3 regions of the Amycolatopsis umgeniensis genome follow, and region 3 is predicted to be linked to each of the others. Evidence: riboswitches for the same ligand, from Rfam matches in the RefSeq annotation. Region 3 holds a riboswitch; each other region holds the start of a gene.
The links. Region 3 has a riboswitch for cobalamin ahead of HDA45_RS05635 (prenyltransferase/squalene oxidase repeat-containing protein). Riboswitches for the same ligand answer to the same signal wherever they lie in the genome.

Region 1 (10,504 bases), 1.1 Mb from region 3:
CTGGTTGGCCACCTCGAACCCGGTGTCGGTGCAGAACCGCTTGGCCATCGCCGAAAGCTGGGTCGCCGTGTCCTCGCCCTGGTCGAGCGCGTCCGCGGCCCGCCACAACAAGGTCCTCGCGGCTTCGAGATCGGTGCGCATGTCGGCCAGCCGAAACTGCAATGCCTGCTTTTCGGACAGCTTCTCGCCGAACGCGGAACGCTCCGACAGATGCCGGACGGCCATGCCGAGCGCGGCCTCCGCGCCACCGAGTGAGCAGGCCGAGATGTTGAGCCTGCCACCGTCCAAAGCGGACATCGCGACCCGGAACCCGTTGCCTTCGCCGCCGAGCAGCGCGGACGCCGGGACGCGGGCGCCTTCGAAGATGACCTGCCTGGTGGGCTGGGCGTTCCAGCCCATCTTGAGCTCGTTGGGGCCGAAGGAGACCCCGGGCGTCTCCCGGTCGACGATGAACGCCGAGATACCCCGGGCGCCCGGACCGCCGGTGCGGGCGAGCACGACGTGGACGTCCGAAGTGCCCGCGCCGGAGATGAACTGCTTGACGCCGTCGAGGACGTAGTGGTCACCGTCGCGGCGGGCGCGGGTGGAGAGCGCGGCCGCGTCGGAACCCGCGTCCGGTTCGGTGAGGCAGTAGCTGCCGAACGCGTCCATCGTGGACATCCGGGGCAGGTACCGGTGCCGTTGGGTGTCGTCGCCGAATTTGTCGATCATGGTCGCGACCATGTTGTGGATCGAGATGTAGGCGGCCAGCGACGGGCAACCGGTGGCGAGCGCCTCGAACACGAGGACGCCGTCGAGCCGCCCGAGCGCGGAGCCTCCGAGGTCTTCGGGCAGGTAGATGCCGCCCATGCCCAACTGAGCGGCCTTGCGGAGGACGTCGACCGGGAAGTGCTTGGCCTGGTCCCATTCGATCGCGTGCGGGGCGAGGTGTTCCGCCGCGAACTCCGCGGCGGTATCCTTCAGCGCCCGCTGTTCGTCGGTCAGTCTCATCGCGGCCTCAGCTCATCGTCGGGATGACGAAGCTGGCGCCTTCCTTGGTGCCCGAAGGCCAGCGCGAGGTGACCGTCTTGGTCTTGGTGTAGAACCGGATCGAGTCCGGTCCGTGCTGGTTGAGATCGCCGAAACCGGAGCGCTTCCAGCCGCCGAAGGTGTGGTACGCGATCGGGACCGGGATGGGCACGTTGACCCCGACCATGCCGGTGTTCACCCGCGAGGTGAAGTCGCGGGCCGTGTCACCGTCGCGGGTGAAGATCGCGACGCCGTTGCCGTACTCGTGTTCACTGGGCAGGCGCAGCGCTTCCTCGTAGTCGGCCGCGCGCACGATCGACAGCACCGGGCCGAAGATCTCCTCGCGGTAGATCCGCATGTCGGCGGTGACGTGGTCGAACAGGCAGCCGCCGAGGAAGAAACCGTTCTCGTGACCGTCCACAGTGGTCCCGCGACCGTCGACCAGCAGTTTCGCCCCTTCGGCGACGCCGATGTCGATGTAGTCGCGGACGCGCTGGACGGCCTCGGCGGTGACCAGCGGCCCGAAGTCGGCGGTTTCGTCGAGCGAGGCACCGATCTTGAGCGTCTTGACGCGCTCGGTCAGCCGGGCGGCCAGCGCGTCGGCGGTGGCCTCGCCGACCGGGACGGCCACCGAGATCGCCATGCAGCGTTCGCCCGCGGAGCCGTACCCGGCGCCGATCAGTGCGTCGACGACCTGGTCGAGGTCGGCGTCCGGCATCACGATCATGTGGTTCTTGGCGCCGCCGAAGCACTGCGCGCGCTTTCCGTGCGCGGCCGCGGTCGTGTAGATGTACTCGGCGATCGACGACGAGCCGACGAAACCGATGGCCTCGACGCGAGGATCGGTGAGCAGCGCGTCGACGGCTTCCTTGTCGCCGTTGACCACGTTGAACACGCCCGGCGGCAAGCCGGCTTCGAGGAAGAGTTCGGCCAGCCGCAGCGGGACCGAGGGGTCGCGTTCGGACGGTTTGAGCACGAAGGAGTTCCCGCAGGCGATCGCCGGGGCGGCCTTCCAGAGCGGGATCATCGCGGGGAAGTTGAACGGGGTGATGCCCGCGACCACGCCGAGCGGCTGCCGCATCGAGTAGACGTCGATGCCGGTGCCCGCGCTGTCGCTGTACTCGCCTTTGAGCAGGTGCGGGATGCCGATGGCGAACTCGACCACTTCGAGACCGCGCTGGATGTCACCCCGCGCGTCGGGGACGGTTTTGCCGTGTTCTGAAGAGAGCAGGCGGGCGAGGGAGTCTTCTTCGGCGCGGACGAGGTCGACGAACTTCATCAGCACCCGGGCCCGCTTCTGCGGGTTCCAGCGGGCCCACTCGAGCTGGGCCTGCGCCGCGTCGGCGACGACCGCGGCGACCTCGGTGGCCGAGGCGAGTGGGACACGGGCCTGGACGGCGCCGGTGCTGGGGTCGAAGACGTCGGCGAACCGGCCGGACGTTCCCGCCACCGGCTTGCCGCCGACGAAGTGACTGAGTTCGGTGCTCATGGATGCCCTTTCCGAAAGTGCGCAGGACGGAGCCGCCCGTGACCACGATCGGCGGCCGGGCAGGGGAGTACGGACGACTTACCGCCGGGGTGGTGGCGGGTCGGCGACTTTCGCGCAGGCAGGAAGAATCCGCATGCGTTCAGCTCCATCCTCGTGGACGAACACGACACGTCTGCGGCCGGTATCCTGGCTCCCGGATCCGCGGCGGCTCCGGCCTTCCCGGCTCGCGCCAGTGGCCTTCTCTGCAGGAGCGCCGCTCCCCGGTCACAGTGGCGGGACCGCACCGGATTTTCACCGGCTTCCCTGCACCGCAGACCTGTGGACACCATAAAGTAGGAAGTCCGACTATGTCGAGGGTGTGGCGTACGCCTCAGGTGCGCGATGGGTCTCGTGAGTGGTGGTGTGTGGGAGCGGGGCCGACGAGCGACACCTCGCCTCACACTGGCTGAACCTCCAGCCCTGGCCACGAACACGCCAGGTTTGCCGTTCTCCTCGATAAACCGCCACTCACGAGAGTGGCGGGTAGGGCAGCAGGCTGGACGAATGCTCGTCCACCCGCATCGGTTTCCCGATCGCGGGGAAGGCGCGCTGGGGGCACGCGGGTCGTTCGCAGACCTTGCACCCCATCCCGATCGGGGTGACGGCCGCGCCGGTGCCGAGCGCCAGCCCGTCGGAGTACACGAGTCGCCGTGCGTGCCGGAGTTCGCAGCCGAGCCCGATCGCGAACGTCTTGCCGGGATCGCCGTGCCCGCCCGCCGCGCGGGAAACGGTGCGGGCGAGCCAGAAGTACTTCTTGCCGTCCGGGAGTTCGGCGATCTGGGTGAGGATCCGGCCCGGCGAACTGAATGCCTCGTAGACGATCCACAGTGGACACGAGCCGCCGATGCGCGAGAAATGGAACCCGGTGGCGGACTGGCGTTTCGAGATGTTGCCCGCACGATCGACCCGTACGAAGGAGAACGGAACGCCGCGGGTGCCCGTTCGCTGCAAAGTGGACAGTCGATGGCAGATCGTCTCGAAGCCGACGCCGAATTGGTCGGACAGGCGCGTGATGTCGTAGCGGTGGCGCTCAGCGGCGCCGAGGAGGACGCGGTACGGCAGTACGAGCGCGCCCGCGTAGTAGTTGGCCAAGCCGATCCGCGCGAGCCGGCGGGCGGTTTCGCCACTGAACTTCCCGTCGTCGACGAGCCGGTCGATCACGTCGCCTGCCTCCAGCAGCGCCAGTTCGGACGCGAGCCGGAACGCGGCCTGTCCCGGACGTAGCGCGGGGGAGAGGCGCAGGGTCTTCTTTCTCGTGTCGAAGTGATGCTGATCGGCGCCCAGGGATTCGGTGACCACTTTGACGCCGTGGCGGTCCAGCAGTCCGGCGGCCAGTCCATTGCGGACTTCGCCCGGGTGGAGGCGCAACTCGGCGGCGAGCTTCTCGGCGGGGGTGTCGAGTTCGGCGACGTGGTTGCGGCGCAGATAGAACCAGTCGCGGATCTCTTCGTGCGGTTGCTGCGCCGTCGAGCGGTCCAGCCCCTGCTCGGTCACCAGCGTCGCGATGTTCTCCACCGCCTCGCGGTAGCGGCGGTGCAACGCGACGAGCGTCCGCGCCACCTCGGGCAGCGTGGTGGTCAGCGCGTCGACCTCGCCGGCGGAGATCGCGCCGCTGACGGTGTTGTCGCCGAACACCTCGCGGACGTCGGCGACCAGCCGGGCGGTGTCCCGGGCGGCGAAGAACTCCGTGTCCACGCCGAAGGTCTCGGTGAGCTTCAGCAGGACCGGCAGGGTCAGCGGCCTGCCGTTGTGTTCGAGCTGGTTGACGTAGCTGGGGGAGATCTCCAGCAGTCTGGCCAGTTCGGATTGGGTCATCGAACGGTCTTCTCGCAGCTGGCGAAGCCGGGCGCCCGCGTACATCTTCTCCACAAGCCGACTGTAACAACCTTTACAAGATGCCCGCGAACGTTCACAAGGTTTCACAGTGCCAAGCGGTAGCAAGGAGTTTCCGAAGGTGCCACGCTCAGGGCAGGACATCACAAGGTTCACAACCGAGGGGAACCATGATCGACCACACCGTCCGCGCTTACCGCTCCGCCGAGTCGCCTCCCCGCGAGGAACAGCTGGCGTGGAAGCTCGCCGCCGTCGCCACCGACGACGTCCCCGTCACCGGAGAGGTCGCCGACATGGTGATCAACCGGGTGATCGACAACGCCGCCGTGGCGGCCGCGTCGCTGGCACGGCGCCCCGTTCGCTCGGCGCGCGACCAGGCACTCGCGCATCCCGGCGGACCGGGTGCCGCGGTGTTCGGGGTCGAAGGCCGGTTCTCCCCGGAATGGGCGGCCTGGGCCAACGGCGTCGCGGTGCGGGAACTCGACTATCACGACACCTTCCTCGCCGCCGACTACTCGCATCCCGGCGACAACATCCCGCCGATCCTCGCCGTCGCCCAGCACACCGGGCGCACCGGCGCGGACGTGCTCCGCGGGATCGCCGCCGGGTACGAACTCCAAGTAGACCTCGTCCGAGGGATCTGCCTGCACGAACACAAGATCGACCACATCGCCCATCTCGGCCCGTCTGTCGCGGGCGGCATCGGCGCGCTGCTGGGGCTGGACACCGCGACCGTGTACCAGGCCATCGGCCAGGCACTGCACACCACGACGACGACCCGCCAGTCCCGCAAGGGCGAGATCTCGTCGTGGAAGGCCTACGCGCCCGCATTCGCGGGCAAGGCCGCGATCGAGGCCGTCGACAGGGTGATGCGCGGCGAAGGAGCGCCGAGCCCGATCTACGAAGGAGAGGACGGTTTCATCGCGTGGCTGCTGAGCGGTCCGGACGCCGAGTACACCGTGCCGCTCCCCGCACCGGGCGAGCCCAAACGGTCCATTCTGGACACTTACACCAAGGAGCACTCGGCTGAGTACCAGAGTCAGGCGCTGATCGATCTCGCGCGGCGGCTCGGCCCGAGGATCGGTGAGTTCGGCAAGATCGAGCGGATCCTCATCCACACCAGCCATCACACGCATCACGTGATCGGCTCCGGTTCGGGCGATCCGCAGAAGTACGATCCCCAGGCCAGCCGCGAAACGCTGGATCACTCGATCCCGTACATCTTCGCTGTCGCCCTGCAAGACGGTGTGTGGCACCACGAGAAGTCCTACGACCGGGCACGCGCGACGCGACCGGACACAGTGGAACTGTGGCAGAAGGTGGCCACCGTCGAGGATCCCGAGTGGACCCGCCGCTATCACGCGCCCGAACCGGCCTTCGGCGGCCGTGTCGAGATCACGCTGGCAGACGGAACGGTGCTGGCCGACGAGATCGCCGTCGCCGACGCTCACCCGGCCGGGGAACGGCCGTTCGCCCGCGAGCAGTACCTCGCCAAGTTCCGTACGCTGGCCGACGGGGTGATCGCCGCCGCCGATCAGGACCGGTTCCTCGACAAGGTCACCCGGCTCGGGGAACTGGACGCGGCCGAAGTCGCCGGGATCGCGCTCCAGGCCGGGCTCGACGCCGTGCCGACGAGCAAGGGGATCTTCTGATGCTGCACGCCGCTCCCACGGCCGCGCGGAAGCGGGCCGCTTTCCGCGCGGGGCTGGACTCCGGGACACTGCAACGCTTTCCCGGCGCGTTCAACCCGTTGTCGGCCAAGCTGATCGAACGTCGCGGATTCGAAGGGGTCTACATCTCGGGCGCGGTCCTTTCGGCGGAACTCGGCCTGCCGGACATCGGGCTGACCACGCTCACCGAGGTCGCCGGACGATCGCAGCAGATCGCCCGGGTCACCGCGCTGCCCGCGCTGGTCGACGCCGACACGGGCTTCGGCGAGCCGATGAACGCGGCCCGCACCCTGCAGATACTGGAGGACGCGGGGGTGGCCGGACTGCACCTGGAGGATCAGGTGAACCCCAAACGGTGTGGTCACCTCGACGGCAAGGACGTTGTCGAGCGGGACGTCGCTGTCCGGCGGATCACCGCCGCTGTCACCGCCCGCCGCGATCCGGATTTCGTCATCGCCGCCCGCACCGACGCGGCCGCCGTCCACGGCATCGACGACGCCATCGATCGCGCGAAGGCCTACGCCGACGCCGGAGCCGATCTCCTCTTCCCCGAGGCGATGCGGAACGCGGGCGATTTCGAACGGATGCGCGCCGCCGTGGACATCCCGATCCTGGCGAATATGACCGAGTTCGGGAAAAGTGAGCTGCTGGACGTGAAAACGCTGGAATCCCTGGGTGTGAACGTCGTGATCTACCCGGTCACCCTGTTGCGCCTGGCGATGCACGCTGCCGGAGCCGGGCTGGACGCCATCGCCGAACAGGGCACCCAGGCGGAACTGCTCGACCGGATGCAGCACCGGCGCGACCTCTACGACCTGCTCGACTACCGGTCCTACACCACGTTCGACGAGAACGTCCACACCTTCCGCCTCTGAGGGGACGCCCATGTCCGCACCCAGTATCCACAAAGGACTCGCCGGAGTCGTCGTCGACACCACCGAGGTGTCGATGGTCAACCCCGACACCAACTCTTTGACCTACCGCGGTTACCCCGTCCAGGATCTGGCCGGGAAATGCCGCTTCGAGGAGGTCGCGTACCTGCTCTGGTACGGCGAACTGCCGACACCGGAACAGCTGGCCGCGCAGAACGAGGCCGAGCGGGCTCACCGGACCCTGCCGAGGGATCTCGTGCTGACCCTGCTGTCGTTGCCGGAGACCGCGCATCCGATGGACACCCTGCGCACCGCCGTCAGCATCCTGGGCGCGCACGACCCGCACGAGGACGACAACGGTCTGGAAGCCAACCGTGCCAAGGCACTCCGGCTGTTCGCCGCGCTTCCCGCCGTCGTCGCGCTGACCCAGCGGCGCAGGCACGGCCTGCTCCCGCTCGCGCCGCGCGACGACCTCGGCTACGCGGAGAACTTCCTGTACATGACGCTCGGCGAGGTTCCCGAACCCGTGATCGTCCGGGCTTTCGAGACGTCGCTGGTCCTCTACGCCGAGCACAGTTTCAACGCCTCCACGTTCACCTCACGGGTCGTCACGTCCACGCTTTCGGATCTCTACAGCGCAGTCACCGCGGCCATCGGCGCGCTCAAGGGCCCGCTGCACGGCGGGGCCAACGAAGCCGTCATGACGACGTTCGAGGAGATCGGCACCGCGGCCAACGCCGAGGCCTGGCTCGCCGCGGCGTTGGCGGGGAAGCGCAAGATCATGGGCTTCGGGCACCGCGTCTACAAGAAGGGCGACTCCCGCGTGCCCACCATGCGCCGGGCGCTGCAGGAGATCGCGGAACTCCGCGACGGCCACCACCTGCTCGATCTCTACGAAGCCCTGGCGCGCGCGATGGCCGGCGCGAAGGGACTGCACCCCAACCTGGACTATCCCGCGGGCCCGGCGTACCACCTGATCGGCTTCGACACCCCCGTGTTCACCCCGATCTTCGTCGCCGCCCGGATCACCGGCTGGACCGCGCACATCGCCGAGCAACTGGCGGACAACAGCCTCATCCGGCCGTCGAGTGCCTACACCGGCCCGACCGAACGGATGCTCGGCACCGCGGGGTAAAAGGTGAGCGCGAACCGGGACCGGTCTGGTAGTTGTCGGATATGAGCGAACAGCCGACAGCGGCGGAGCTGGCCGACGAACTGCTCGACGCCCTCGCGGCCGAGATCCCGTTGATGGCGACGTTCGACGACATCCCCGGCCATGATCACGAGTTGCGGGACGTCTCCGAGGCCGGTGACGCCCGGCTGCGCGAGGTGGCCGTGCGGGTCGGGGAGCGGGCCGCCCGGTCCACGGATCCGGACTGGGTCACCCTCGGTGTGGTCGCCCATCACGCGGAAGGGCTTCTGGCGAGGCTGGACTCCGGGAAGATCGAGTTCATCGTCGCCGATCCGATGGCCGCAGAGGGCGCCGGAATGCTGTCTTGGCTTCCTCAACTGGCGCCGTCGGGGGAGCAGGCCGAGGAGGACTACCTGGCCAGGATGGCGGCGATCCCCGGGTTCCTCGCGGGCCTGGGCGACCGGTATCGCGCCGGGATCGCGGCGGGGCGGACACCGGTGGAACGCGCTGTCGGCAACGCCATCGCCCACGTCGACCGATTCCTGGCCGTCGAACCCAACGCCCTGCTGACCCCGCCGCTGACCGGTGACCGCGAGACAAGGCGGGAGCGGTTGTTCGCCGAAAAGGTCCGCCCGGCGCTCGTCGCGTATCGCGACATGCTCGCCCGCGACGTCGCCGGGCGCGGACGCCCCGACGAACAGCCGGGTCTCTGCTGGCTCGAGGGCGGCAAGGAGAGCTATACGCGGCTGGCCCGGACGCACACCACCACCGGGATCACTCCGGAGGAGCTGCACGAGACCGGCCTCGAACTCGGCCGGGCGCTGGAAGAGGAGTACCGCCTGCTCGGCACCGCCCTGTTCGGCGAGGACGATCCCATCGTGGTCCGTCGGCGGCTGCGCACCGATCCGTCACTGTGCTGGCGCGACGCGGACGAGATGGTCACGACAGCGGCGGAAGCGGTCGCGCGGGCGACGGCCGCCGCTCCCGGCTGGTTCCGCCGGACGCCGTCCGCCGAATGCGTCGTCCGCGCCGTGCCGGCATCGGAAGGACCGTCCGCCGCGCAGGCGTACTACATGACGCCCGCGGGCGACGGCAGCCGTCCGGGCGTCTACTACACGAACACGTATCGGGTCGAGGAGCGGTTCCGGTTCATCGCGGAGTCCGTCGCCTTCCATGAAGCCGTTCCAGGACACCACTTCCAGGCATGTACGGCCCACGAACTCGACGGAGTGCCCGCGCTGCGCAAACTCGTCCCGCTCTCGGCGTTCGACGAGGGCTGGGCGCTCTATACCGAACGGCTCGCCGACGAGATGGGCCTCTACTCCGACGATCTGATGCGGCTGGGCATGGTCGCGGAGGACTCGCTGCGCGCGGCCCGGCTCGTCGTCGATACCGGCCTGCACGCTTTGGGCTGGACCCGGCAGCAATGCGTGGGCTACCTCACCGAACACTGCGTGCTCAGTGACGTCGAGGTGCAGTCCGAGACCGACCGGTACATCGAATGGCCTGGTCAGGCGCTCTCGTACATGACGGGCAGGCTGGAGATCCAGCGGTTGCGTGCTCTCGCCGAAGAGCGGCTGGGTGAGGCCTTCGACATCCGCGACTTCCACGACGTCGTGCTGAGGCACGGGCAAGTGCCCTTGCCCGTACTCGGCGAGATCGTGCGGGAGTGGATCGAGTCGTAGGGGAAGGCCCCCTTCACCGCTTCTAGCGCAATGAAGGGGGCCTTCACGTACCTCAGTCGCGCTTCGCGAGCGTTGCGACCTCGGCGTCGGACAGCGGCCGGTCGTAGAGCCGGACGTCGTCCACCGCGCCGCGCAGGAAGTCGACCTGCTGACCGCCGTACTGACCGCGGCCGATCACCGTGTGCCCGGTGCTCTGCGCAGCGGAGCAGGCGTTCTGCGAGGCGACCTTCTTGCCGTCGACGTACAGCGACAACGTGCCCGCCTTGGCGTCGCGAACGCCGGTCAGGTGGTACCACTTGCCGACTTCCGGCTTCTCCGGCGACAGGGCGCGGAGGCCGACGAAGCTCATGGCCCACCGCTGCTCTTGCCCGGAGTACTGCAGGAAGAAGGCGCTGTCGCGTCCGGTGTCCTGGCTGACGACGGTCTGGAAAGCGCCGCTCGCCTCATCCAGCTTCGCCCACGCCGAGACCGAGTAGCTGCCCGCCGTGTTGACGAGGGTCGCCCCGGTGTCGGCCTGTCCATTGCCCGCGAAGGCCAGTGCGCCGCCTTCGGCACCGCCTGCCCACTGCGCGTTGGTCAGCGTGGCGTGCGCCGTGCCGACCGAGTCCGCCGCGCTGGATCCGTTGCCCTCGTTGAACTTGTAGGCGTGCACACCGGTGAGTCCCGGTGTGCCGGGGCCCGGGTCGGGTGCGCCCGAACCACTGCCGTCGGCGTTGCGGATGATCGCCTGGTTGACCGCGCGCACCTGCGCGAAGTCCATCTTCTTCACCTGCCTG
Region 2 (10,504 bases), 6.4 Mb from region 3:
CTCTCCAACGACCTTTTCGGCGCGTTCCTCGACCCGTCGATGATGTACTCGTCGGCGCTGTTCGGCCCGGACGACGACCTCACCACCGCCCAGCACCGCAAGATCGACAGCGTCCTCGACTACGCCGGGGTCCGCGAAGGCAGCACGGTGCTCGAGATCGGCACCGGCTGGGGCGAACTCTCGATCCGGGCCGCCGCGCGCGGAGCCAAGGTGACGTCACTGACCATTTCCGAGGAGCAGGCGGCGCTGGCGACCGAACGCATCGCGGCGGCGGGCTTCGCCGACCGGGTCGACGTCCGGCTGTGCGACTACCGCGACTCGACCGGCGAATACGACGCCGTGGTCAGTGTCGAGATGATCGAGGCCGTCGGTGAGACGTACTGGCCGACGTTCTTCGAGACCATCGGGAAGCGGCTGAAGCCGGGCGGCCGGTTCGGGCTCCAGGCCATCACCATGGACCACGAACGCATGCTCGCCGCCGCCCGTTCGTACACGTGGGTGCACAAGTACATCTTCCCCGGCGGGCTCATCCCGTCGACCACCTCGGTCGAACAGGGCATGCTGGACCACACCCGGCTGAAACTGCAGGGAGTGCGCGAGTTCGGCCAGGACTACGCGCACACGCTGCGGCTGTGGCGGGAGCGGTTCACTCATCGGTGGGACGAAATCACCGAACTGGGCTTCGACGACGTCTTCAAACGGATGTGGGAGTTCTACCTGGCGTACTCCGAAGCGGGGTTCCGTTCGGGGTATCTCAAGGTCCACCAGTTCGGCTTCGCCGACAACGGGCGGTGAACGCCACCCAACCGATGCGGGGTGCCGCACGTCCTTCACCTAGGGTCTGCGGTTGACTGGGCCCCACACGCGAAATCGGGACGGGTGATTCGGCATGACGTATGGAGGCGACGACCGAGGGCGACGGATGCCGCCACAGCGGCCGCCGTCCGGCCGCCCCCGGCGGCACCAGCCCGCGCAGATGATGCCGCTGCCGGGCCGGGGGAGCAGCCCGTACGACGAGCGGACGACGCCCATGGGGCACGGAGGCGCCGAGCGTCCCGCCGGTCCGCCACCGCGCCGCCCGGAACCGCCTCCCGGCCGCCCGATGGACGGCGCGCGCCCGCCGCGGCGACGCAAGCGCTGGGGCTTCGGCAAGGTGCTGGTCACGTTGCTGACCGTGTTCGTGGTGTTCCTCGCCGGCGTGTGGGTGTACCTGGAGTTCTCCATCAACCGCGTCGACGCGCTGGCCGACTACTCCGGCCGCCCCGTCGCGGCCGAGGGCACCAACTGGTTGATCGTGGGCTCCGACAGCCGTGACGGGCTGACACCGGAGGAGCAGGAGAAGCTCGTCACCGGTGACGTCAAGGCCGCCGGCGGCGGCAAGCGGACCGATACCATCATGATCGCGCACGTCCCGGACAACAGCACCAAGCCGACGCTGCTGAGCCTCCCGCGCGACTCGCAGGTGGCCATCCCGGGGCACGGCAAGAACAAGATCAACTCGGCGTTCTCGATCGGCGGCCCCGCACTGCTCGCGCAGACCGTCGAAGGTGCCACCGGCCTGCGGATCGACCACTACGCCGAGATCGGGTTCGGCGGATTCGCCAAGATCGTCGACGCGATCGGCGGGGTCAACATGTGTGTCGAGAAGCCGATGGAGGACACCATGACGGGGATCAAGATCCCCGCGGGCTGTCAGGACCTCCAGGGCCCGCAGGCGCTCGGGTTCGTCCGCATGCGGCACAGTGACGCCACCCCGCGTTCGGACCTCGACCGCGTCGCCAACCAGCGGAAGTTCATCGGCGCGCTGGTCAGCGAGATCGGCAGCCCCGGCACGCTGCTGAACCCGTTCTCGCTGTTCCCGCTGCTGTCGACAGCGCCGGACGCGCTGACCATGGATTCGGGCGATCACGTGCACAACCTGGTCGGGCTCGCGCTGGCGATGCGCGGGATCTCGTCGGGCGGCGTCGTCACCACGACGGTCCCGGTGACCAACGGTTCGGCGGAGAACTGGGACAAGACCAAGTCGAAGCTGCTGTTCGACGCTTTGAAGAACGACACGGTGATCCCGGACAGCGCGATCCTGACCTGAGTTCTCGGGGAGGCCGGGGGCCTTCACGCTGGTACCCCTAGGGCGATCCGCAAGTCCGTGAAGGCCTCCTTGAGGGACCCAGGGTCCCTCAAGGGGGCCTTCACGGACCGAGCCTGAGGCACGTCCGGCGCCCGAAAATCAGAGGCGTCCGGGGCGACGGTGAGTCACCATGGGGTGATGGAAGCGCCCGCCGAAACCCTCGCCGACGACGTCGTCGTCCTGCGCCGCTGGAAACCGGAGCAACTCGACACCTTGGCAGCCGTCGCGGGGGATTCCGCTGGGCACCTCGGTGCGTGGATGCTCTGGGCCACCGACGGCTACGGGGAGTCCGAGGCCAAGGAGTTCCTCGAGAACGCGGCGCGCAACTGGGCCGAAGGCAGGAACTACGACTTCGCGATCTTCGCCGACGGTGCGGTCGTCGGCGGCGCGGGCATGATGACGCGGCCGGGCTGGATCGAGATCGGCTACTGGCTCAGCCGCCACCACACCGGCCGCGGCCTGGTGACGAGGGCCGCGCGGCTGCTGACCGCCGAGGCCTTCCGGATCGGCTCGCCGGAGGTCGAGATCCGGCACGACGAGAAGAACCTCGCGAGCGGCGCCGTGCCCGCGCGGCTGGGGTTCACGATGATCGGTGAGGAGGCCGCCGAGCCGCCGTTCGCCCCCGCCTGCGCGGGCGTCAACAGGATCTGGCGGCTCAAGCGTCCTTAGCCTTGCGGTCGCGCAGGGCCGCGAGCGCCTTGTCGGCGTGCACGGTGAACTTCAGCTCGCTCTTGATCACTTCGAGCACCTTGCGATCGGTGTCGATGACGAACGTGTGCCGTTTGGCGTGCAGCGGGCTGAATTTGCGCCATACGCCGAACTGTTTCGCCACCACACCGTCCACATCGGACAGCAGCGGGTAGTCGAAGCCGTGCTTGGCCGAGAACTCCTGCTGCTTGGCGACGGCGTCCGGGCTGATCCCGACACGGTGCGCGCCGACTTCGGCGAATTCCGCGGCGAGGTCACGGAAATGGCAGCTTTCCGCGGTGCAGCCGCTCGTCATCGCGGCGGGGTAGAAGAACAGTACGACCGGGCCGGACGAAAGGAAGTCCGACAGCGTGCGTTCCTCGCCCTTGTCGTCGGGCAGGGTGAAGTCCGGGGCGATGTCACCTTGGTCCATGGACGGATCATGCCACCTCAGTGGGCGTGCCGTTCGATCAGTTCGTCGACCTCGTCCCCGGTCGCGGAATCGGCGACGAACGAGCCACGCGCCGCGAGGACGCCGTACCGCCGAAGCCGCTCGGCCTGCTCGTGGCTGCGGACGCCTTCCGCGCCGATGCGCAGTTTCAGCTCCTTGGCCCTGGTGACCAGCTGGCACAGGTGACGGACATCGGCCTCGTCCTCGCCGTCGGCCAGCGCGTCGATCACCGCGCCGGACAGGATCACGTGACGGACCGGCAGCCGATGCTGCGGGATCAGTTCCAGATCGGCCGAACCGGAGATCGTCAGCACCAGCTGGGCGCCCAGATCGGCCAGCACCGCGAAGGAGTCCAGCACCTCGCCGCGTGGGTCGAGCACGGACTCGCGATCGGTGCACAGCCGCAACGCCTGCGCGGGCAGGTTGTGCCGGTCGAGCTGTTCCTTGACCAGCAGCACCAGATCGGGGTCGATGGCCAGCCGGTTCGGCAGCCGCACGCAGACGTCCGGTGCCGCGTCACCGAACCGTTGCCGCCAGCGCGCGGTGGCGGCGAGGGATTCCGCCAGCAACCACCGGCCGAGCGGGATGGTCATCCCGGTGGTCTGCGCCAGCGGGTAGAACTCGTCGGAGTCCAGTTCGCCCTTCTCCGGATGGGTCCAGCGCAGCCCCGCGTTGACCGCGGCCAGCTGATCCGGGTTCGCGAGCTTCACCGTCGGCTGGTAGATCAGCGAGAACTCGCCGTTCTCCAGCGCGCCCGCGATGACCGCGCCGAGCTGGTAGCGGCCGCGGTCGCGCGCGTCGAGTTCCGGGTCGAACAGCATCCACTGCGCCTTGCCCGCCTCCTTGGCGCGGTGCAGCGCGATCTCCGCGGCGCGCAGCAGGTCTTCCGGCCCGCCGTCGGCGACCGGGCGGACGACGATGCCGGCGCTCGCGCTGACCCCGATGCCGTGCCCGCCGAGGTAGATCGGCTCGACCAGTTCCTCCAGGGCCTGCTCGACCAGATCGATCACCTGGGGCGAGGTGAACTCGCCGCGCAGCAGGATGGCGAACCCGTCGCCGGAGAGCCGGGCGACGGAACCGTTGTAGCGGCCGGCGAAGACGGATTTGAGCTTGTTCGCGACCCCGCGCAGCACCTGGTCGCCGACGCCGGCGCCGAGGCCGTCGTTGATCACCTTGAAGCCGTCGACGTCGAGATAGACGAGCGCGACCTGCTCGCCGCCGGACCCGGCCAGCGCGGTCTCGAGGGCGTTGCCGAACGCGGTGGCGTTCGGCAGGCCGGTCAGCGCGTCGTGCACGTTCTGGTGGAGCAGTCGTTCCTGCAGCAGGTGGATCTCATTGGCGTCGGAGACCATCAGCACCGGATACGTCGAGCCGGGCCGGTCTCCGGGAAGGTCGGTCAGGGTCACGTCGACCCAGAGCGTGCCTTCCTCGCTGTGGTCCAGCAGCAGGCGTTCCTGCTGGGTCGGCTGGCCGAGGTTCATGAGCTGGGAGAGCCCGTTCCGCAGCCGGGCGACGTCGTGGTCGGCGGAGCCGAGTTCGGAGATGTTCCGCCCGCGCAGCGACGTGGGGCGGCAGCCGAGGAGTTTGCCGAGCGCGACGTTCGCCTCGACGATCCTGCCGTCGGAGTCGGCGAGCGCGATCCCGATGGGGGAGGCGGAATAGAGCTTGGAGAAGCGCAGCAGAGCGGGCTGGTGGTCGGGCTCGGTCCGGACGGCGTCCTGGGCGACGCCGAGCAAGAGCCGCTCGAGTTGCTCCTGGGGAAGCGATACTCCTTTAGTGTCAGCGAGCGTCGCGGCCCATCTCCGAGCGACGTCGACCAACCCTGGCGCGGAACCAGGCTCAGGCACACTTCACCTCTTCATGCGCGGTTTATGGCCAGCTCAGACCGGGTGTCCGAGCCCACGGGCCCACACTAGGTATGAGCCGACCGGGAGTAGTGCCACGGCATCATGCTCGATACGGGGTGTCTACCGGCTGAAAGGGTGATCGCCGCTACACGAGTGGTGACCGGAGGTTACCAAGAGTACTCGATCGTGGATGTCCCTTTAGTCGGGATTCAGCCGGTCTTGAATCAACAAGGCTCGAGTTCGATCGGCAGGCCGTCCGCGGGGACGGGCAGCGAGACGTAGTCCCAGCGCGCGGTGTAGTCCTCCGGGACCGACCAGCGATACGCCCGCAGCATCTCGTGCAGCAGCGCCTTCACTTCGAACGTCCCGAAATGCAGTCCGACGCACTTGTGCGCGCCGCCGCCGAAGGGCATCCACGCGTAGCGGTGCGACTTGTCCTCGCGGCGTTCCTCGCCGAAGCGGTCCGGGTCGAACCGCATCGGGTTCGTCCAGTGCTCAGGCGAGAAATGGTTGACGGTGGGGGAAACCCCGACCAGTGTCCCTTCGGGAATGAAGTGTCCGAGGACCTCGGTGTCCTTGACGGTCTTCCTCGCCAGTGACGGCACCGGGGCCACCAGCCGCAGGGATTCCTTGATCACCAGGTCCAGCGTCGTCAGGGTCTCCAGCGCCTCGATGTCCGGAACGCCGTCGCCGAGTGCGAGCGACTCCTGACGCGCGCGTTCCTGCCACTCGGGGTTCTTGGCGAGGTGGTAGACCGCGGCGGCGCTGGTGATGGTCGACGTGTCGTGCGCGGCCATCATCAGGAAGATCATGTGGTTGACGACGTCGGAGTCGGTGAAGCGGTCGCCGTCTTCGGTGGTGGCGTGGCACAAGGCGGTGAAGAGGTCCTCGCCGTCGCTTCGCCGTTTCGCGGGCAGATTCGCCGCGAAGTAGCGTTCGAGGACCTTGCGGCCGTGCAATCCCGCCGCCCAGCGGCCGCCGGGAACGGGGAAGCGCACGATGGCCGTGCCCGCGCGCACGGAGTTCACGAACGCGCGGTTGATCGCGGCCGCGTCTTCGCCGGACCGCATACCCATGAACACGCGTGTCGCGACGTCGAGCGTGAGTTGCTTGAGGGACCAGTAAATCCGCGGGTTCGGCCTGCCTGCCCACTCGGCGATGCCCTCGCGCAGGGCCGGTCCCATCTGGTCGACGTAACCCGTGAGCCGTTGCCGGGTGAACGCCGCCTGCATGATCCGGCGGTGCAGGTGGTGCTCGCCGAAGTCGAGCAGCATCAGGCCCCGGTCGAAGAACTGCTCGATGAAGAACTTCCAGCCCTCCTGGGAGAAGGCCTTGTCCTTGTTCACCAACGCGATCTGGGTGGCCTCGGGACCGGAGAGGGCGACGATGCGGCGGCCGAACGCGCCCATCCACGACACCGGGCCGTAGGTCTCGTAGCGCTTGAGGCCGAACTCGATGCCGAAGCGCATGAAGTCCAGCGCGTGCCCGATGACGGGCGGGCCTTCGTCGCCGAGGACGGGTTTGAGACCCGGCGGGGCGGGCGCGAGTTCGCGGACCGGCCAGGTCGCGCCGAGCCAGCGCTGGTCGATCGAACGCGGCAGCGGGATCGAGGTGAGCGGCGGGACCCGCTCACGCAGCGCCCCGGTGACCTTTTCGACGGCGTTCGCCATGGTGACCATCTCCCCGTTGAGACCGGCTACCGCTCCACCATGATACCCTTATTGACGTTCTGACAATACCCTGGCGGAGGTACATGAAGGCCCCCTTCCTTGCGCCTGGCGCAAGGAAGGGGGCCTTCATGTACTGATCAGCCCAGTTCGGACCGCACCGCGTTCGCGGCCGCGACCAGGTTCCGCAAGGCGGGTTCCACCTCGGCGTATCCGCGGGTCTTCAGACCGCAGTCCGGGTTGACCCAGATCCGCTCGGCGGGCACGGCGCCGACGGCGGTCCGCAGCAGCCCGCTGACCTCGTCGACGCCGGGGACGCGCGGCGAGTGGATGTCGTACACACCCGGCCCGACGCCGCGGCCGAAGCCCGCCGCGCCGAGATCGGTGACGACCTCCATCTTCGACCGCGCGGCCTCGATGCTGGTGACGTCGGCGTCGAGCGCGTCGATCGCCTTCACCACCTCACCGAACTCCGAGTAGCACATATGCGTGTGGATCTGCGTCGCGTCGTCGATCCCGGACGTCGCCAGCCGGAACGACGAGACCGCCCAGGCGAAGTACGCCTCGTGCGCCGCCTTGCGCAGCGGGAGCAGTTCCCGCAGCGCCGGTTCGTCGACCTGGATGACGCGGATGCCCGCCTCCTGCAGGTCGTGCACCTCGTCGCGGATGGCCAGCGCCACCTGACGGGCGGTCTCGCCCAGCGGCTGGTCGTCGCGGACGAACGACCACGCCAGGATCGTCACCGGTCCGGTCAGCATGCCCTTGACGGGTTTGCCGGTCAGTCCCTGCGCGTAGCGCGCCCACTCGACGGTCATCGGCTCGGCTCGCGAGACGTCGCCGTACAGGATCGGCGGCCGGACACACCGCGAACCGTAGGACTGCACCCAGCCGAAGTCGGTGGCGGCGAACCCGGCCAGCCGTTCGGCGAAGTACTGCACCATGTCGTTGCGCTCGGGCTCGCCGTGCACCAGCACGTCCAGGCCGAGATCCTCCTGCAGCCGGATGACGCGCTCGATCTCCGCCTTCATCGCGGCCTCGTAGCCTGCGTCGTCCAGCGAGCCCGCTTTGTGCGCCGCCCGGGCTTTGCGGACGTCGGTGGTCTGCGGGAACGAGCCGATCGTGGTGCTCGGCAACGGCGGCAGATCCAGCGCAGCCTGCTGCGCCGCCGCGCGCTGGGCGTAGGGCGAGCGGACGGTGTCCTCCGGCCGCAGCGCCTCCAGCCGGGCACGAACCCCGGCGTCGGCCAGATCGGCCGCCGTGGCGCGATCCGTGGCGGCGGCACGGGCCGCGGAGAGGTCGACGCCCTCCTCCTTGAGCGCGCGGCCGAGCAGGACGACCTCGTCGACCTTCTGCTTGGCGAACGCGAGCCAGCCCTTCAGCCGTGGGTGGAGTTCGGCCTCTCGCTCGACGTCGTAGGGCACGTGCAGCAGCGAGCACGAAGTCGAGACGCTGACCGACTTCGCGGTGCCGAGCAACGTCGCCGCCCGGCTGAGCGCGCGGGTCGGGTCGGTGCGCCAGACGTTGCGTCCGTCGACGACACCGGCCAAGACCTCCTTGTCGCGCAAGGCGGGCTCGGCCGCGACGGCGTCCACAAAGGACTCATCGGTGACGAGGTCGACGGCGAGGGCGTCGATCGGGGAGCGGGCGAGGACACCCAGTCCACGACCGAGGCCGCCGAAGTACCCGGCGACCAGGATCTTCGGGCGCGCGGTCTCCTTCGCGAGCCGGTGGTAGGCGCGGATGAGCGCGTTGAGCTCCGGCTCGGTGCGGTCCCCGGCGAAGGCGGGCTCGTCGAACTGGACCCACTCGACGCCTTCGTCGTGCAGGCGGCGCAGCAGTTCGACGTAGCCGTCGAGGAGGTTGTCGAGCAGGTCCAGGGGGCGGAAGCCCTCAGGAGCGGTCTCGGTGGCCTTCGCGAGCAGCAAGAACGTCACCGGGCCCACGAGCACCGGCCGGGTCTCGACGCCGATCGCGCGGGCTTCGCGGTATTCGTCGAGCGGCTTGGAACCGGCGACCGAGAACGCGGTGTCCGGCCCGAGTTCGGGGACGATGTAGTGGTAGTTCGTGTCGAACCACTTCGTCATCTCCATCGCCGGCGCGTCCTGCACCCCGCGAGCGGCGGCGAAGTAGGTGTCGAGCGGCGTGAGACCGAGCTTCGTGAAGCGCTCCGGAAACGCTCCGAACAGCTCGGCGGTGTCGAGCACCTGGTCGTAGTGGGAGAACGTGTTGGAGGGGACGGAATCCAGGCCCGCGTCCTTGAGCTCACGCCAGGCCCGCGTGCGCAGCGCACGGCCGGTCTCCAGCAACGCGGTCTCGTCGATCTTGCCCGCCCAATAGCGTTCGAGTGAACGCTTGAGCTCCCTGTCCGGTCCGATCCGGGGGTAGCCCAGCACAGTGGTGCCGATTTCGGTCACAGCTCTCTCCTCGCGAGCTTGTCGTCAAAGCCCGGAGCGCGCGCAGGAGTGACCGCGTTTTCGGTCGTGCCCATCCCACGAGGCCCGGACTCACGCACGCCGTCGACGCGCGCACCACGGGCAGGTCTTCGGACTCGTGGGCGACTCGCTCGCTCCTACCGGCCGTCGCTTCCCGGGGCGCCATGCCCCAGTGCTTTACCGTGTCTCGCACGGTGACGGCTTTCGTTCCCACATACCGCTGCGGGGCAGTCCCGGATTCACACCGGGTTCCCTGTTACCTCGACCGGCCTGGGGGGCCGGGCGAACCAGTAGCGCCCCGAAGCGTACCCAGGCGCGCTACTGCCCCGCTGGACATGTGATGAACCGGACGACATACGTGATCAAACGGCGAACTCGCGTGATCAGATGGCGAACTCGCGTGATCAGAGACGGGACGCGCGTGTCTGGAGACGGAACACGCCGGGCGGAAGTCCGCCCGGCGTGTTCCGTGTTCGATCACGTGAGTTCCGTGTCCAGACACGCGAGTTACGTGTCTGATCACGCGAGATGCGGGGTCAGTCCCAGTCGAGGGCGCCACCGGACTGGTACTCGATGACGCGGGTCTCGAAGAAGTTCTTCTCCTTCTTGAGGTCCATCGCCTCCGACATCCACGGGAACGGGTTCTCCGTCTCGCCGAAGATCGGCTGGAGACCGATCTGCTGCGCCCGACGGTCGGTGATGAAGTGCATGTACTGCTCGATCAGCTCGGCCGACAGCCCGAGCATGCCGCGCGGCATGGTGTCGCGGGCGTAGGAGACCTCGAGCTCGCACGCCTCGGTCAGCATGCCGCGGATCTCGGCCTGGAACTCTTCGGTCCACAGGTGCGGGTTCTCGATCTTGATCTGGTTGATGCAGTCGATGCCGAAGTTCAGGTGGATCGACTCGTCGCGCAGGATGTACTGGTACTGCTCGGCGATGCCGATCATCTTGTTCCGGCGGCCGAGCGACAGGATCTGCGCGAAGCCGGTGTAGAACCACATGCCCTCGAAGATCACGTAGAACGCGACCAGGTCACGCAGGAAGTTCTGGTCGGCCTCGGGGGTGCCGGTCTCGAAGTCCGGGTTCTCCAGGTTCTGCGTGTACTTCAGCGCCCACGCGTCCTTCTCCGAGATGGAGGGGACCTCGCGGTACATGTTGAACAGCTCGCCCTCGACCAGGCCGAGGCTCTCGCAGATGTACTGGAAGGTGTGCGTGTGCACGGCCTCCTCGAACGCCTGGCGCAGCAGGTACTGGCGGCATTCGGGGTTGGTGATCTGCCGGTACACCGCGAG
Region 3 (10,504 bases):
GTCCGTGAACGACGGAATCACGCCGTAGGAAGCCTTCCGCGAAGCCCGCCGCAGCGTCGCGAGCACGGCGGGCCCCAGCACCAGGATCGCCACCGTGTTGGTGATCGCGCGCCCCGTGTCCCAGCCCGCCGTCGACGTCAGCAGCGTGAAGACGGCGAACCGGTGCAGGTTCTCCAGCAGCGGAGCGCCGGGCACGTACGAGATGTGGCCATCGTGGTACGGCACTTCGGCGTCGGTGATGAACGGCCAGAACCACAGGTTCATCAGGAAGCCGAACACGTACGCGACGAAGATCCCGTAGCCCACCAGCATCGCGATCTCGGCCTTGCCGGTCACGCGCCGCGGCAGCAGGCCCGCGCCCATCCCGATCCACGCCGAGCACATCATCTGGAACGGCAGCCACGGCCCCACCCCGGCCGTCAGCAGCGCCGAAGCGAACAGCGACGTACAGCCCAGCACGAAACCGAAGCCCGGTCCGAGCACCCGCCCGGCCAGCACCAGCAGGAAGAACACGGTCTCGATGCCCGCGGTCCCCGCTCCCAGCGGCCGCATCGCCGCGTTCACCGCCGAGAGCACGCCGAGCATCGCGAGGGCCTTGGAATCCATGCCCCCTTCGGACATCTCGGCCAGCACGATGACGATCAGGATCGGCAGGATCCCGATGAACACGAACGGCGCGTCCGGACCGTGCTGCATCGACTGCGGTTCGACGCGGACCAGGAGCGGCCAGACGAACATCATCAGTCCCGCGAGCGACGCGAGCCCGAGCACCGTCGCCGAACGCGGGCCCAGCCGGACCGCGGGGGCCGTGTTCACCGGACCTCCTGCGGAAGCGCGGCACCGACGTCGTCGACGGTGAGCCACGGTTCGCCGAGGATCTTGGCGACCTGCGTGGCGAACGCCGGGGAGCCACCGAGCACCTCGCCGGTCGGGCCGTCCGAGACGACTTCCCCTTCCGCCATCACGAGGACGCGGTGCGCGATGGTCGCGACGAACTCGACGTCGTGGGTGGCCACGACGACCGCTTTGCCCTCGGCCGTCAGCGACGCGATCATCTGCGCCAGCGCGGCTTTCGCGGTGTAGTCGAGACCGCGGGTCGGTTCGTCCAGCAGCATGATCCGCGGCGCGGCCGACAGCTGCACCGCGAGCACGAGCGCGAGACGCTGTCCCTCGGACAGGTCCCGCGGATGCGAGGCCGGATCGATGCCCGGAGCGAGCCTGTCGAGCAAGCCCCGGCAATACCCCGCTTCCGTGCCCGATTCCGCGTCGGCGGCCTCGCATTCGGCGGCGACGGTCTGCAAGTACAGCAGGTCGCTCGCGGTCTGGGGCACCATGCCGACGAGCGCGCGGGCCGCGGCGCTGCTCAGCGTCTTCGGATCCTTGCCTTCGACGGTTACCTTGCCACCCTGCCGGGGGCCGGAGCCCTGCACCGCCCACAGCAGCGACGACTTGCCGGAACCGTTGCGGCCCATCATCGCCAGCACCTCACCGGAGCGGAGGCTGAGGTCGACCTCCCGCACCGCGACCTTCGGCCCGTACCGGACCACGACACCGGACGCGGCCAGCAACTCCTCACCCGCGGTCGTGGTCCGCACCGGCGGAGTCCCCAGCGTCAACGACGAAGCGCGACGACGCGCGTCACGGACGGACATCGGCAGGGGATCCCACGACGCCAATCGTCCCAAGTGGACGATCGGTGGCGCGATCGGCATGTCCTTCAGCACTTCCGGCGGAGTCCCGTCCACCACTCCCCCGGTGCCGGGGACGTAGATCATCCGATCCGCGAACGGGATCACGCGTTCCATACGGTGCTCGGCCATCAGCACCGTCGTGCCGAGGTCCTCCACCAGCCTGGCGAGCGTCGCCAGCACCTCCTCGGCGGCGGTCGGGTCCAGCGCCGACGTCGGTTCGTCCAGGACGAGCACCTTCGGATGCGTGGTCAGCACCGAGCCGATCGCCACCCGCTGCTGCTGCCCGCCGGACAGCGTCCGCAGCGCGCGCCTGCGCAGTTCCGCGATGCCGAGCAGGTCGAGGGTCTCTTCCACCCGGCGGCGCATCACCTGCGGGCTCAGGCCGAGCTGTTCCATGCCGTACGCGAGTTCGTCCTCGACGGTGTCGGTGACGAAGCCCGCCAACGGGTCCTGCCCGACGACGCCGACCAGATGCGCGAACTCGCGCGGCGGCCGGGACCTCGTCGTGACGCCGTCGACGGACACCGTCCCTTCGAGGTGACCACCGGTGAAATGCGGGACGAGACCGTTGATCGTGCCGAGCAGCGTCGACTTGCCCGCGCCCGTCTGGCCCGCGAACAGCACGAGTTCGCCTTCACCGATGGACAGCGTCACGTCGGCGAGCACCGGTTCGGAGCGGCCGTGGTAGGTGAAGGAAACGTGGTCGAGTTCGATCATGCGTGCACTTCTTTTTCCAGCGCGGCGTACGGGGGTTCGGGGACCGGGGTCAGGAACGCGGGCAGGACACCGATCAGCACCCCGAGCAACGGCCCCCACGACAGCGACGGCCAGGACAGGTTGATCAGCGACGGGTTCATGTTCATCGGGTTCACTTCCGACGTCGTGAACAGGATGGCCGCGACGGCGATCCCGCTCGTGGCGACGACGATCTCCGGCAGATGCCAGCGGTCGGGCCGGTAGCGGGTGCGCTGGACCCGTTTGCCCGCCGACCAGAACCCGATCAGCCCGACCACGACCCCGGCGGAAAGTACCGGGGCGGCGAGATATCGGGGTGTCGAACCGTCCAAAGTGGCGTAAACGCCGACGCAGACACCGATCAGGCCGACGATCATCAGCGTTCCCGTGATCAGCCTGGCCCGCGCCTCGACCAGCCCCGCGCGGCCGTAACCACGAGAATCCATGGAGGCCGCGAGTTGCAGTGACCGCGAAAGCGCGTCCTCCAGCACCGGGATGAGGACGGTGTGCAGGGCTTTCACCTTCTTCTTGCCCGAACCGCCCCGCAGTTTGCGGGCACGCCGGACGCGCAACACGCTCTCGGCGAGCTGCGGGAACACCGACAGCGCGACGATCACCGCCGTCCCCACCTCGTACAACGCCGGCGGCATCGCCTTGAGCAGCCGTTTCGGGTTCGCGAGCGCGTTGGCCGCGCCGAGGCAGATCACCATCGTCGCCAGCCGCATCCCGTCGTAAAGCCCGCCAAGCAACGATTCCGCGGACACGTCGCCGAAGAGCCGAATGCCCGCCGCCCATTCGGGCAGCGGGATTTCGGGCAGCCGCAGGATGATCGTGGCACCCTCGGCACCGCCGAAGACGATGCGGAAGAACACGCGGATCGCCACGATGACCGCGCCGAGGTACAGATAGAGCCGGAAAGCCAGCGCCCACGGCGCCTCACTGCGCCGGGCCACGACGACGTACCCCGCGACGGCCACGATCGTCAGCAGCAGCCACGGGTTCGTCGTCCGGGTCGCCGCGACGGCGAGCCCCAGCGCCCACACCCACCAGGCGGCCGGATGCAGGTCGCGCGGCAGGAAGTAGGACGTCATCAAGCTCCTTGTGCGCGTTTGCGTCTGCGTGCCACCAGGAATCCTGCCACGCACAACGCCAGCACCGCGCCACCGGCCGCCCACGGCGCCCAGTCACTCGCGCCGGACTCTCGCTCGATCACCGCGTTGACGTCCTCGGCGTTCTCACCGCCAGTGAACGCGACGTTCATCGAAGGGTCCTTCGCCTGCGGCCGCGCCGACGCGCTCGGACGCGGTTTGGGCGGCGGCAGCGCACCGGAACTGGCGACCGGAGCCTCTCCCGCGCCCGGTTCCACCCCCTCGGCGGGCTGACTGTCAGCGGGCTGATCGCTCCCCGCTTGCGGCTGTTGCTGTTGCCGTTCGTTGGGATCGTTGGTGGACGGCTTGGCCTCCTCGCGCGGCACGCACGACTGGCCTTCGGTGCCCGGCCGCACCGCGGAGACCCGCGGGACCGGGTTGGTCTCGGCGGTGGCGTTCAGCGAGAACGACCAGCCCTCGAAACCACCGGGGATGAAGTCACGGTTCTTGACGCCCCACTGGCTGTAGTCCCAGGCGCAGTTGTTCGAGGCGTGCCAGTACGACCAGTAGGCCTGGGCCGGAGGCGTGTCGATGCACAGCTCGCGGTACTTCTCGCGGCCGGTGATCGGGACGTTCTCGGCCGCGGACGGCCGGTTCTCGACCCGGCAGATGAACGCCTCACCCCACCGTTGCACCCCGGCGATCTGGAAACCGGCGCCCTTGAGCGCGTCCAGCCCGGTGCCGCGCGTGGTCTGGGGATTGCAGCGCACGATGGTGGTGCCGCCGAGCTTCTGGAAGTCGACGACCACGGTGACCCCGTTGGCGTCCTTGCAGAACCCCGGGTATCCCTTGCCCTGGTCGACGGCGTGCGCGGACGGCGCCGTGGCGGCGATCAGGAAGATCACCGCCACCACTCCGAAGACCCTCCTCATTGGACGGTCAAGGTCGCGCTCGAGTACACCGTCACCCCGTTACCCGTGGCCGCGATCGTGTAGACGTAGGTGCCCGCCGCGGTCGGCGTGATGTTCTGCGTGCCGCCGGGCGCCGCGAGCGCACCGGACCAGGCGCCACCGCCGCTCGACGGGGTGACCGACCCCGCGGTGACCGTCGTCGCGTTGGTCGAGGTCCAGGTCAGCGAGGTGGTCTGGCCGAGGGTGATCTTGCGGTCGACGTCGTTGACGGACAACGAAACCGTCGGGTTGCTCGCGTTCACGGCCGGGTTCGTCGGCGTGACCCCGGGCGGCGGGTTGGTCGTCGCCGACTTGTTCAGCGAGAACGACCAGCCTTCGAAACCGCCGGGGACGACGTTGCGGTTGAGCGCGCCGTAGCTGCTGTAGGTCCAGGTCGAGCCGGAACCGTCGGCGTGCCAGTAACCCCAGTACGCGCCGGCGGGCGGAGTGTTGACGCACGGTTCCTTGTAGTTCGGGTTGCTCGACAGCGGAATCGTCTCCGTCGCGGACGGGCGGCCACCCAAGCGGCACACGAAACCGAGCCCCCATCGGGCGGTGCCTGCGACGGCGATCCCGGCGTCCTGCAGCGCCTTGATACCGGTGCGGTCGGTGCCAGGATTCGCGTTGGGCGAGCAGCGGGTGATCGTCGGCGCGGCGGTCCCGCCGTTACCGTCGAGTTCCTGGAAGTCGACCACGACGGTGACGCCGGTGAGGGCGTCGTTGCCGGTGCAGATCCCGTCGTACCCCGCGGCCTGCGCGGGCGCGGCCACGGCGGTGGCCAGTCCGGTCAGTCCGATGAGGACGGACGTGACGGCGAGCAGTCTTCTCATGGTGTTGCCCCCTTTGTCTTGATGAAACGGCGTAGCAGGAAGATGAGCACGATCGCGGCGGCCAGCAGGATGCCCGCCAAGCCGACGAGCCCCCACGTCATCCACGACGGCTGAGTAGTCTGGGCGGCGGCTTGGAGCTGGGTACCGGACGCGGCGTTCGCGGCGTCGACGTCCGAGAGCGGCAGCCGGACGGCGGACGACAGCGGCGAATCCGCGGCGGTGAGCCAAGATCGGCCCGCGACACCCTGGGCGGCGGCGAGGCTCGTCGGGAAATCGGTCTTCCCGTCGCTCGCCACGACGGATCCCTTGGCGAAACCGCCGTCGGCCTGGACCAGCTTGCCCAGCGACCGCGCGGTTCCGCTCGCGTCGAGTCCCGCGACCTGCCGCGCGGCGGCGACGGCGGCGCTGAGCGCGACGTCCGCTTCGCCCGCTTCACCGGTCACCATGCCTTCACCGGTCGGCCGGACGCCGAGCGCGCTCACCGCGGAGACGAACGCCGACACACGCCGCTCGGTCCAGCCGTCCGGTCGTTTGGTCGACGGCGCGGCGTCGGTATGCGGACGGGCGGCCAGCGCGGTGACCGCGGCGGCTGTCGCGCCCAGGTCACCGGAGCCGCACTCCGCGGTGTCGAGGTGCTTCGGGAAGGTTCCGTCGGCGCACTGGCGCGAAAGCAGCAGTTCGACCGCGGGGCCGGGGTCGGCGGTGGTGGCGAGCAGTGCCCACGTGTGCCGCTCGACGGTCTCGTCGGCGTCGGCGAAGGAACCGGTGTCGGTGAACTTGCCGTCAGTGCCGCGCAGCTTCACCAGGTCGGCGCGCAGCTGACCGACGTCCGCCTTCGCGAACTCGCCGACGAGCACCAGCTTCGCGAGCGGTTCGGCGTAGGACGCCCCACTCTGCTCGTACGGAGCGCCGTGGGCGTAGGCCTGCACGGCTTCCGGCGTGAGCAGGAACTTCGATGCGCGGGCGACCGTCTCCGGCTGCACGTCCAGCGCCCGCAGCGCGAGCACCAGATCAGCGGTGGCGTCGTAGTCGACGTAGGTCTTGCCGTCCTCGGTGACCTCGACGTGGTCACCGCCCACGAGCCGGTTCGTCAGGTACGCGCCCAGACGGGAAGCCGGGGTCGCCGTGTCCGGGATGGCGACCGGGGCCGCGATCGCCGTCGGCGGCGGGACCCGGGCGCCGGTGGACGCCCTCGGGGTGACCGGCTTCTTCTTGGGTTTCGGCGTCGTGGTCTTCGGCGCGGGCTTGGTGTCCTGCGGCTTGGCCGCGGGCGGGGTGGTCGTGACGGTGACCGTGCTCGGCGCGGGCGGGCTCGTCGCCAGTGACGAGGACGTGCCCGGCGTCGGCGTCACCGACGTCGTGGTGGTCGCGGTGGTCGTCGTCGTGGTCGTGGTCGTGGTCGTCGTGGTGCTGGTCGGCGCCGGATCGCTGCTGGTCGAGGTCGGCGTGCCGGTGGCCGAGCTCGTTTCGGACGGCGTGGAGGTCGGCGTTTCGGAGGCACTGCTGCTGGTCGGTGGCGGTCCGCTGCCCTTCGCGAGCGCGTAGAAGCCGACCTGCGACAACCCGAGCGAGGCCTGGGCGCCCGCGCGGATCCAGGTGTCGAGCCCGCTGATGCCGCCGGTGCGCGCCGCGACGTAGGAAGCCGGGTTGTAGGCGATCGCGCCGAGGTCGCCCGCGAGCCGGTTGCCGGAGTCGGCCGCCGCGTTCGCCTGCGCGGATTTGAGGAACCGCACGCCCTTGTCGACCGCCTCGTCGGCGCCGCCCGCGTCGGCGAGCGCCTGGACGATCAGGCCGGTGCTGTTGGTGTTCGGGGCTTCGGTGCCGACGCCGCCGCCCCAGCCACCACCGGCGTTCTGGTTCGCGGTGAGCCAGGAGACGGTCTTGGCGATCGGGGCGTCGAGTCCGCCCGCGCCCGCCTTCCGCGCGGCCAGCATCGCCGAAAGCGCGAGGCCGGTGGTGTCACCGTCGGACGGGGACTGGTCGATCGTCTTGCCCTCGTCGCACGAGGAGATCTTGTAGCCGTTCGACGTGACGTGATCGCCGGTCTCGGTCGTCTTGATGTAGCCGAAGAAGATGCGGAAGTAGCCCTCGGAGCACTGCTGGGTCAGTAGCTTGTCGATGGCGAGCTGGTCATTCTCACCCGCCGCGGCGAGCCCGATGACGCCGAGCGACTGGCCGAACATGTTCGCGTTGTTGCTCACGGAGTCGGCGAGGTCGGGGTTCTTCGAGTAGTCGCTGATCCGGCCCTTGTCCGGGCCTTTGCGCATGATCGCGGCCTTGGTCTCGGCGACCATGTCGTAGCCGTCGAAGTTCCGCGGGTCGTGGCCGGAGGCCTGCGCGGCGACCAGCGTCTTGGCCGCGGCGCCGCCGACGATGACCTGGTCGTAGCCTGCGCCGGGGACGAGGCCGTCCCAGGTGAAGTAGTCGGTGGCGTGGCCCTGCTCGTCGAGGAACTTCACGATCGGCTCGGCCTTCGCACCCTCGCCCGAGGCGTACATCGAGAGCAGCACGTCGATCATCAGGCCGTGGTCGGGCAGTTCGCCGCCGTTGGGGTTCTCGAGCGTGCCGTCCGGCTTCAGCTTCGTCGCGAGCCAGCGAGAGTTCGCCTTCGCCGCGTCGGGATCGTTCGCGGCCGTCGCCGTCCCGGTGAGCAGGGCGGCGACCACGCCGACACTGACGGCGAACGCCGATGCGGCCAAGTACCCGCGGCGCATGGCTCCTCCTTGCGGCATGGCGGAGGACAGGCGCGGGGGCGCCGGAGTCACCCCTGTTGATCGCGACAGTGGTTCGTTCATCCACCCGTGCGGTACCCCGGCTCGCCCTGGTGAAGGGCCCACGGTTGCGCGACAGCGCCGGATTTCGACCGGCTTCCCCGTCACGGGCGGCGTTGTTCAGTTGTCGAGCCCGCCGAGGTTAACACCCGATCACTCGCGACAGGCACCGCTGACCAGGTCGGTTGCCAGGATCACATCGAGAGTCGCGCCCGGCGGTACCCCGGCGCTTGACCGGGATGAGACTCTTCGGATCGTCAATCAGCGCGGTCGTGGGGGAAGTCCGGTGAGAGTCCGGCGCTGTCCCGCAACGGTATGCCCTTTCGGGCGAGCCCGGTCACCCACGTCGCGCGGTGTCACCACCGACTCCTGTCGTGGAAATGCGGGAAAGGGTTCTCATGAGACGTTTGGTCCTCGCTGTCGCCATGCTGTGCGGCATCGGACTGGTCGCCGCTCCGGCGGCGACCGCGGCCACCCACAACAAGGCGGACGCCGCCGCGGGCTGGCTCGCCAGGCAGATGACCGACGGGGAAAGGTTCGAGGCCGACTTCGGCGGCCAGAAGTTCCCCGACCAGGGCTTGACGATCGACGCGATCTTCGCGTTCGCCGCGGCCGGGGTGTCGGACACGAACGCCGGCAAGGCGATCACGTGGCTGGCGAAGCCGGAGATCACCACGGGTTACGTCGGCAGCGGCACCGAGGCCTACGCGGGCGCGCACGCCAAACTGCTGCTGGCCGCGCAGATCCGGGGCAAGAACCCGGCGTCGTTCGGCGGCGTCGACCTCAAGGCGGGACTGCTCTCGCTGCTCACGCCGTCCGGCCGGTTCTCCGACCGGTCCGAGTACGGCGACTACTCGAACGCCTTCACCCAGTCGCTCGCCCTGCTGGCGCTGGACCGCACACCCACCGGCGCCCCCACCTCGGCCGTGACGTTCCTCGCGGGCACCCAGTGCGCGGACGGCGGTTTCCCGCTGAACTTCGGGGAAGCGACGTGCGCGAGCGACGTCGACTCGACCGCGATGGTCGTGCAGGCCTTGCGCGCCACCGGTGACGCGGTGAACGCCGGCGAGGGCACTTCCTGGCTGGTCACCAAGCAGCACGCGAACGGCGGCTTCGGCGTCGGCACGAACGCGCCGAACTCCAACAGCACCGGCCTCGCCGCCGAAGCGCTGGCGGGCCACCGTCCCGCCGCCGCGGTCAAGGCGCGGGAATTCCTGCGGTCGTTGCAGACCGGCTGCACCGGCGCCGAGGCGGACCGCGGTGCGATCGCCTACGACGCCACCGGCCTGAACCCGGCGACCGCCCCGCGCGCGACCGCGCAGGCGATCCTCGGCCTGGCGAGGGTTCCGCTGAGCGACCTGCACGGTGGTGGCCGTCCGCAGGCGCCGGTCCTCGCCTGCTCCTGAGGTACGTCTCGTGAGCGGTAGGGACGGTTCCTTCCTTGCTTGAGGTCCGTGAAGGACCCCTTCACTACCCTCAGGGTAGGCAAGGGGCCCTTCACGGACCCGCACCCGCGAACAACCGCAGCCAGTACCCAGTAGGTACCTAAGACACTCTCGGTTCCAACCGTCCCGACCGCTCAAGAGCCTTTAGCCTGTGCCGGTGGCTGAGTATCGAGTGGGCGACCTCGCGAACCAGGCGGGGACGTCGGTGCGGAACGTGCGCGCCTATCAAGACCGGGGACTGCTTCCCGCGCCGACGCGACGCGGGCGCGTGGCGATGTACGACGACGCGCATCTGGCCCGGCTGCGGCTGATCGTCCAGTTGCTGGAGCGCGGGTATACCCTCGCCCAGATCGAGGAAATGATCGAGACCTGGCAGCAGGGGCGGGATCTCGGCGATCTGATGGGCCTGGAGGACGCGCTCTCCCAGCCGTGGTCGGAGGAGACCCCCGAGCGGATCACCGTGACGCAGGCGCGGAAGGAATTCGGGCGGCTGATCACCCCGGCCAACGTCAAACGGGTGCTGGCGATGGGGGTGGCCACCCGCCGGGGCGCGCATTTCGAGGTCTTCAGCCCGCAACTGCTGCAGGCCGGCCGTGAACTGCTGGCGGCGGGGGTCCCGCCGGAGCAGGTCCTGAGCCTGGCCGAGGCGCTGATCGAGCACACCGACGCCGTCGCGACGTTGTTCCTGGACACCATCCGGCGCGACGTCGTCGACCCTCGCGGGGAGGACTGGGTGCCGGACGCCGCGGAGATTTCCGACCTCACCGACCTGGTGAAACGACTGCGGCCGCTGGCGCAGTCGGCGGTGACCGCGAGTCTGGCGCTGTCGATGAGCCGCGCCTTCCCGGAGTTCCTCGAGGAACTGGCCCAGCACCTCCGGGAACGCCACGAGTCTTGAACATTTACATCGGTCACTGTAACTTTCCATCGCGGGATGCAATCCGCGATGGAGGGAGTGGCGATGACGGCACGGACGAAGCCCCTACGCGATCGG

Region 1: it holds a riboswitch for cobalamin, as region 3 does, so the genes downstream of both, HDA45_RS01250 (CoA-acylating methylmalonate-semialdehyde dehydrogenase) here and HDA45_RS05635 (prenyltransferase/squalene oxidase repeat-containing protein) in region 3, are expected to answer to the same signal.
Region 2: it holds a riboswitch for cobalamin, as region 3 does, so the genes downstream of both, metE (5-methyltetrahydropteroyltriglutamate--homocysteine S-methyltransferase) here and HDA45_RS05635 (prenyltransferase/squalene oxidase repeat-containing protein) in region 3, are expected to answer to the same signal.

What each region holds. Positions count from the first base shown of each region.
Region 1 covers NZ_JACHMX010000001.1:280,330-290,833, reverse strand. Annotated here, with positions in the region: gene HDA45_RS01255 (acyl-CoA dehydrogenase family protein) at 1-990, opposite strand, end outside; gene HDA45_RS01250 (CoA-acylating methylmalonate-semialdehyde dehydrogenase) at 998-2,497, opposite strand; cobalamin riboswitch at 2,657-2,842, opposite strand; gene HDA45_RS01245 (short-chain fatty acyl-CoA regulator family protein) at 3,005-4,405, opposite strand; gene HDA45_RS01240 (MmgE/PrpD family protein) at 4,540-6,021, shown strand; gene prpB (methylisocitrate lyase) at 6,021-6,914, shown strand; gene HDA45_RS01230 (bifunctional 2-methylcitrate synthase/citrate synthase) at 6,925-8,046, shown strand; gene HDA45_RS01225 (DUF885 domain-containing protein) at 8,088-9,728, shown strand; gene HDA45_RS01220 (LamG-like jellyroll fold domain-containing protein) at 9,781-10,504, opposite strand, start outside.
Region 2 covers NZ_JACHMX010000001.1:7,775,230-7,785,733, forward strand. Annotated here, with positions in the region: gene HDA45_RS36290 (SAM-dependent methyltransferase) at 1-795, shown strand, start outside; gene HDA45_RS36295 (LCP family protein) at 923-2,089, shown strand; gene HDA45_RS36300 (GNAT family N-acetyltransferase) at 2,267-2,797, shown strand; gene HDA45_RS36305 (peroxiredoxin) at 2,784-3,248, opposite strand; gene HDA45_RS36310 (putative bifunctional diguanylate cyclase/phosphodiesterase) at 3,266-5,113, opposite strand; gene HDA45_RS36315 (cytochrome P450) at 5,338-6,783, opposite strand; gene metE (5-methyltetrahydropteroyltriglutamate--homocysteine S-methyltransferase) at 6,921-9,194, opposite strand; cobalamin riboswitch at 9,297-9,519, opposite strand; gene HDA45_RS36325 (ribonucleotide-diphosphate reductase subunit beta) at 9,749-10,504, opposite strand, start outside.
Region 3 covers NZ_JACHMX010000001.1:1,331,201-1,341,704, forward strand. Annotated here, with positions in the region: gene HDA45_RS05605 (ECF transporter S component family protein) at 1-816, opposite strand, end outside; gene HDA45_RS05610 (ABC transporter ATP-binding protein) at 813-2,408, opposite strand; gene HDA45_RS05615 (energy-coupling factor transporter transmembrane component T) at 2,405-3,517, opposite strand; gene HDA45_RS05620 (ABC transporter substrate-binding protein) at 3,517-4,425, opposite strand; gene HDA45_RS05625 (ABC transporter substrate-binding protein) at 4,443-5,294, opposite strand; gene HDA45_RS05630 (prenyltransferase/squalene oxidase repeat-containing protein) at 5,291-8,008, opposite strand; cobalamin riboswitch at 8,080-8,221, opposite strand; cobalamin riboswitch at 8,303-8,428, shown strand; gene HDA45_RS05635 (prenyltransferase/squalene oxidase repeat-containing protein) at 8,464-9,471, shown strand; gene HDA45_RS05640 (MerR family transcriptional regulator) at 9,668-10,408, shown strand; gene HDA45_RS05645 (AurF N-oxygenase family protein) at 10,472-10,504, shown strand, end outside.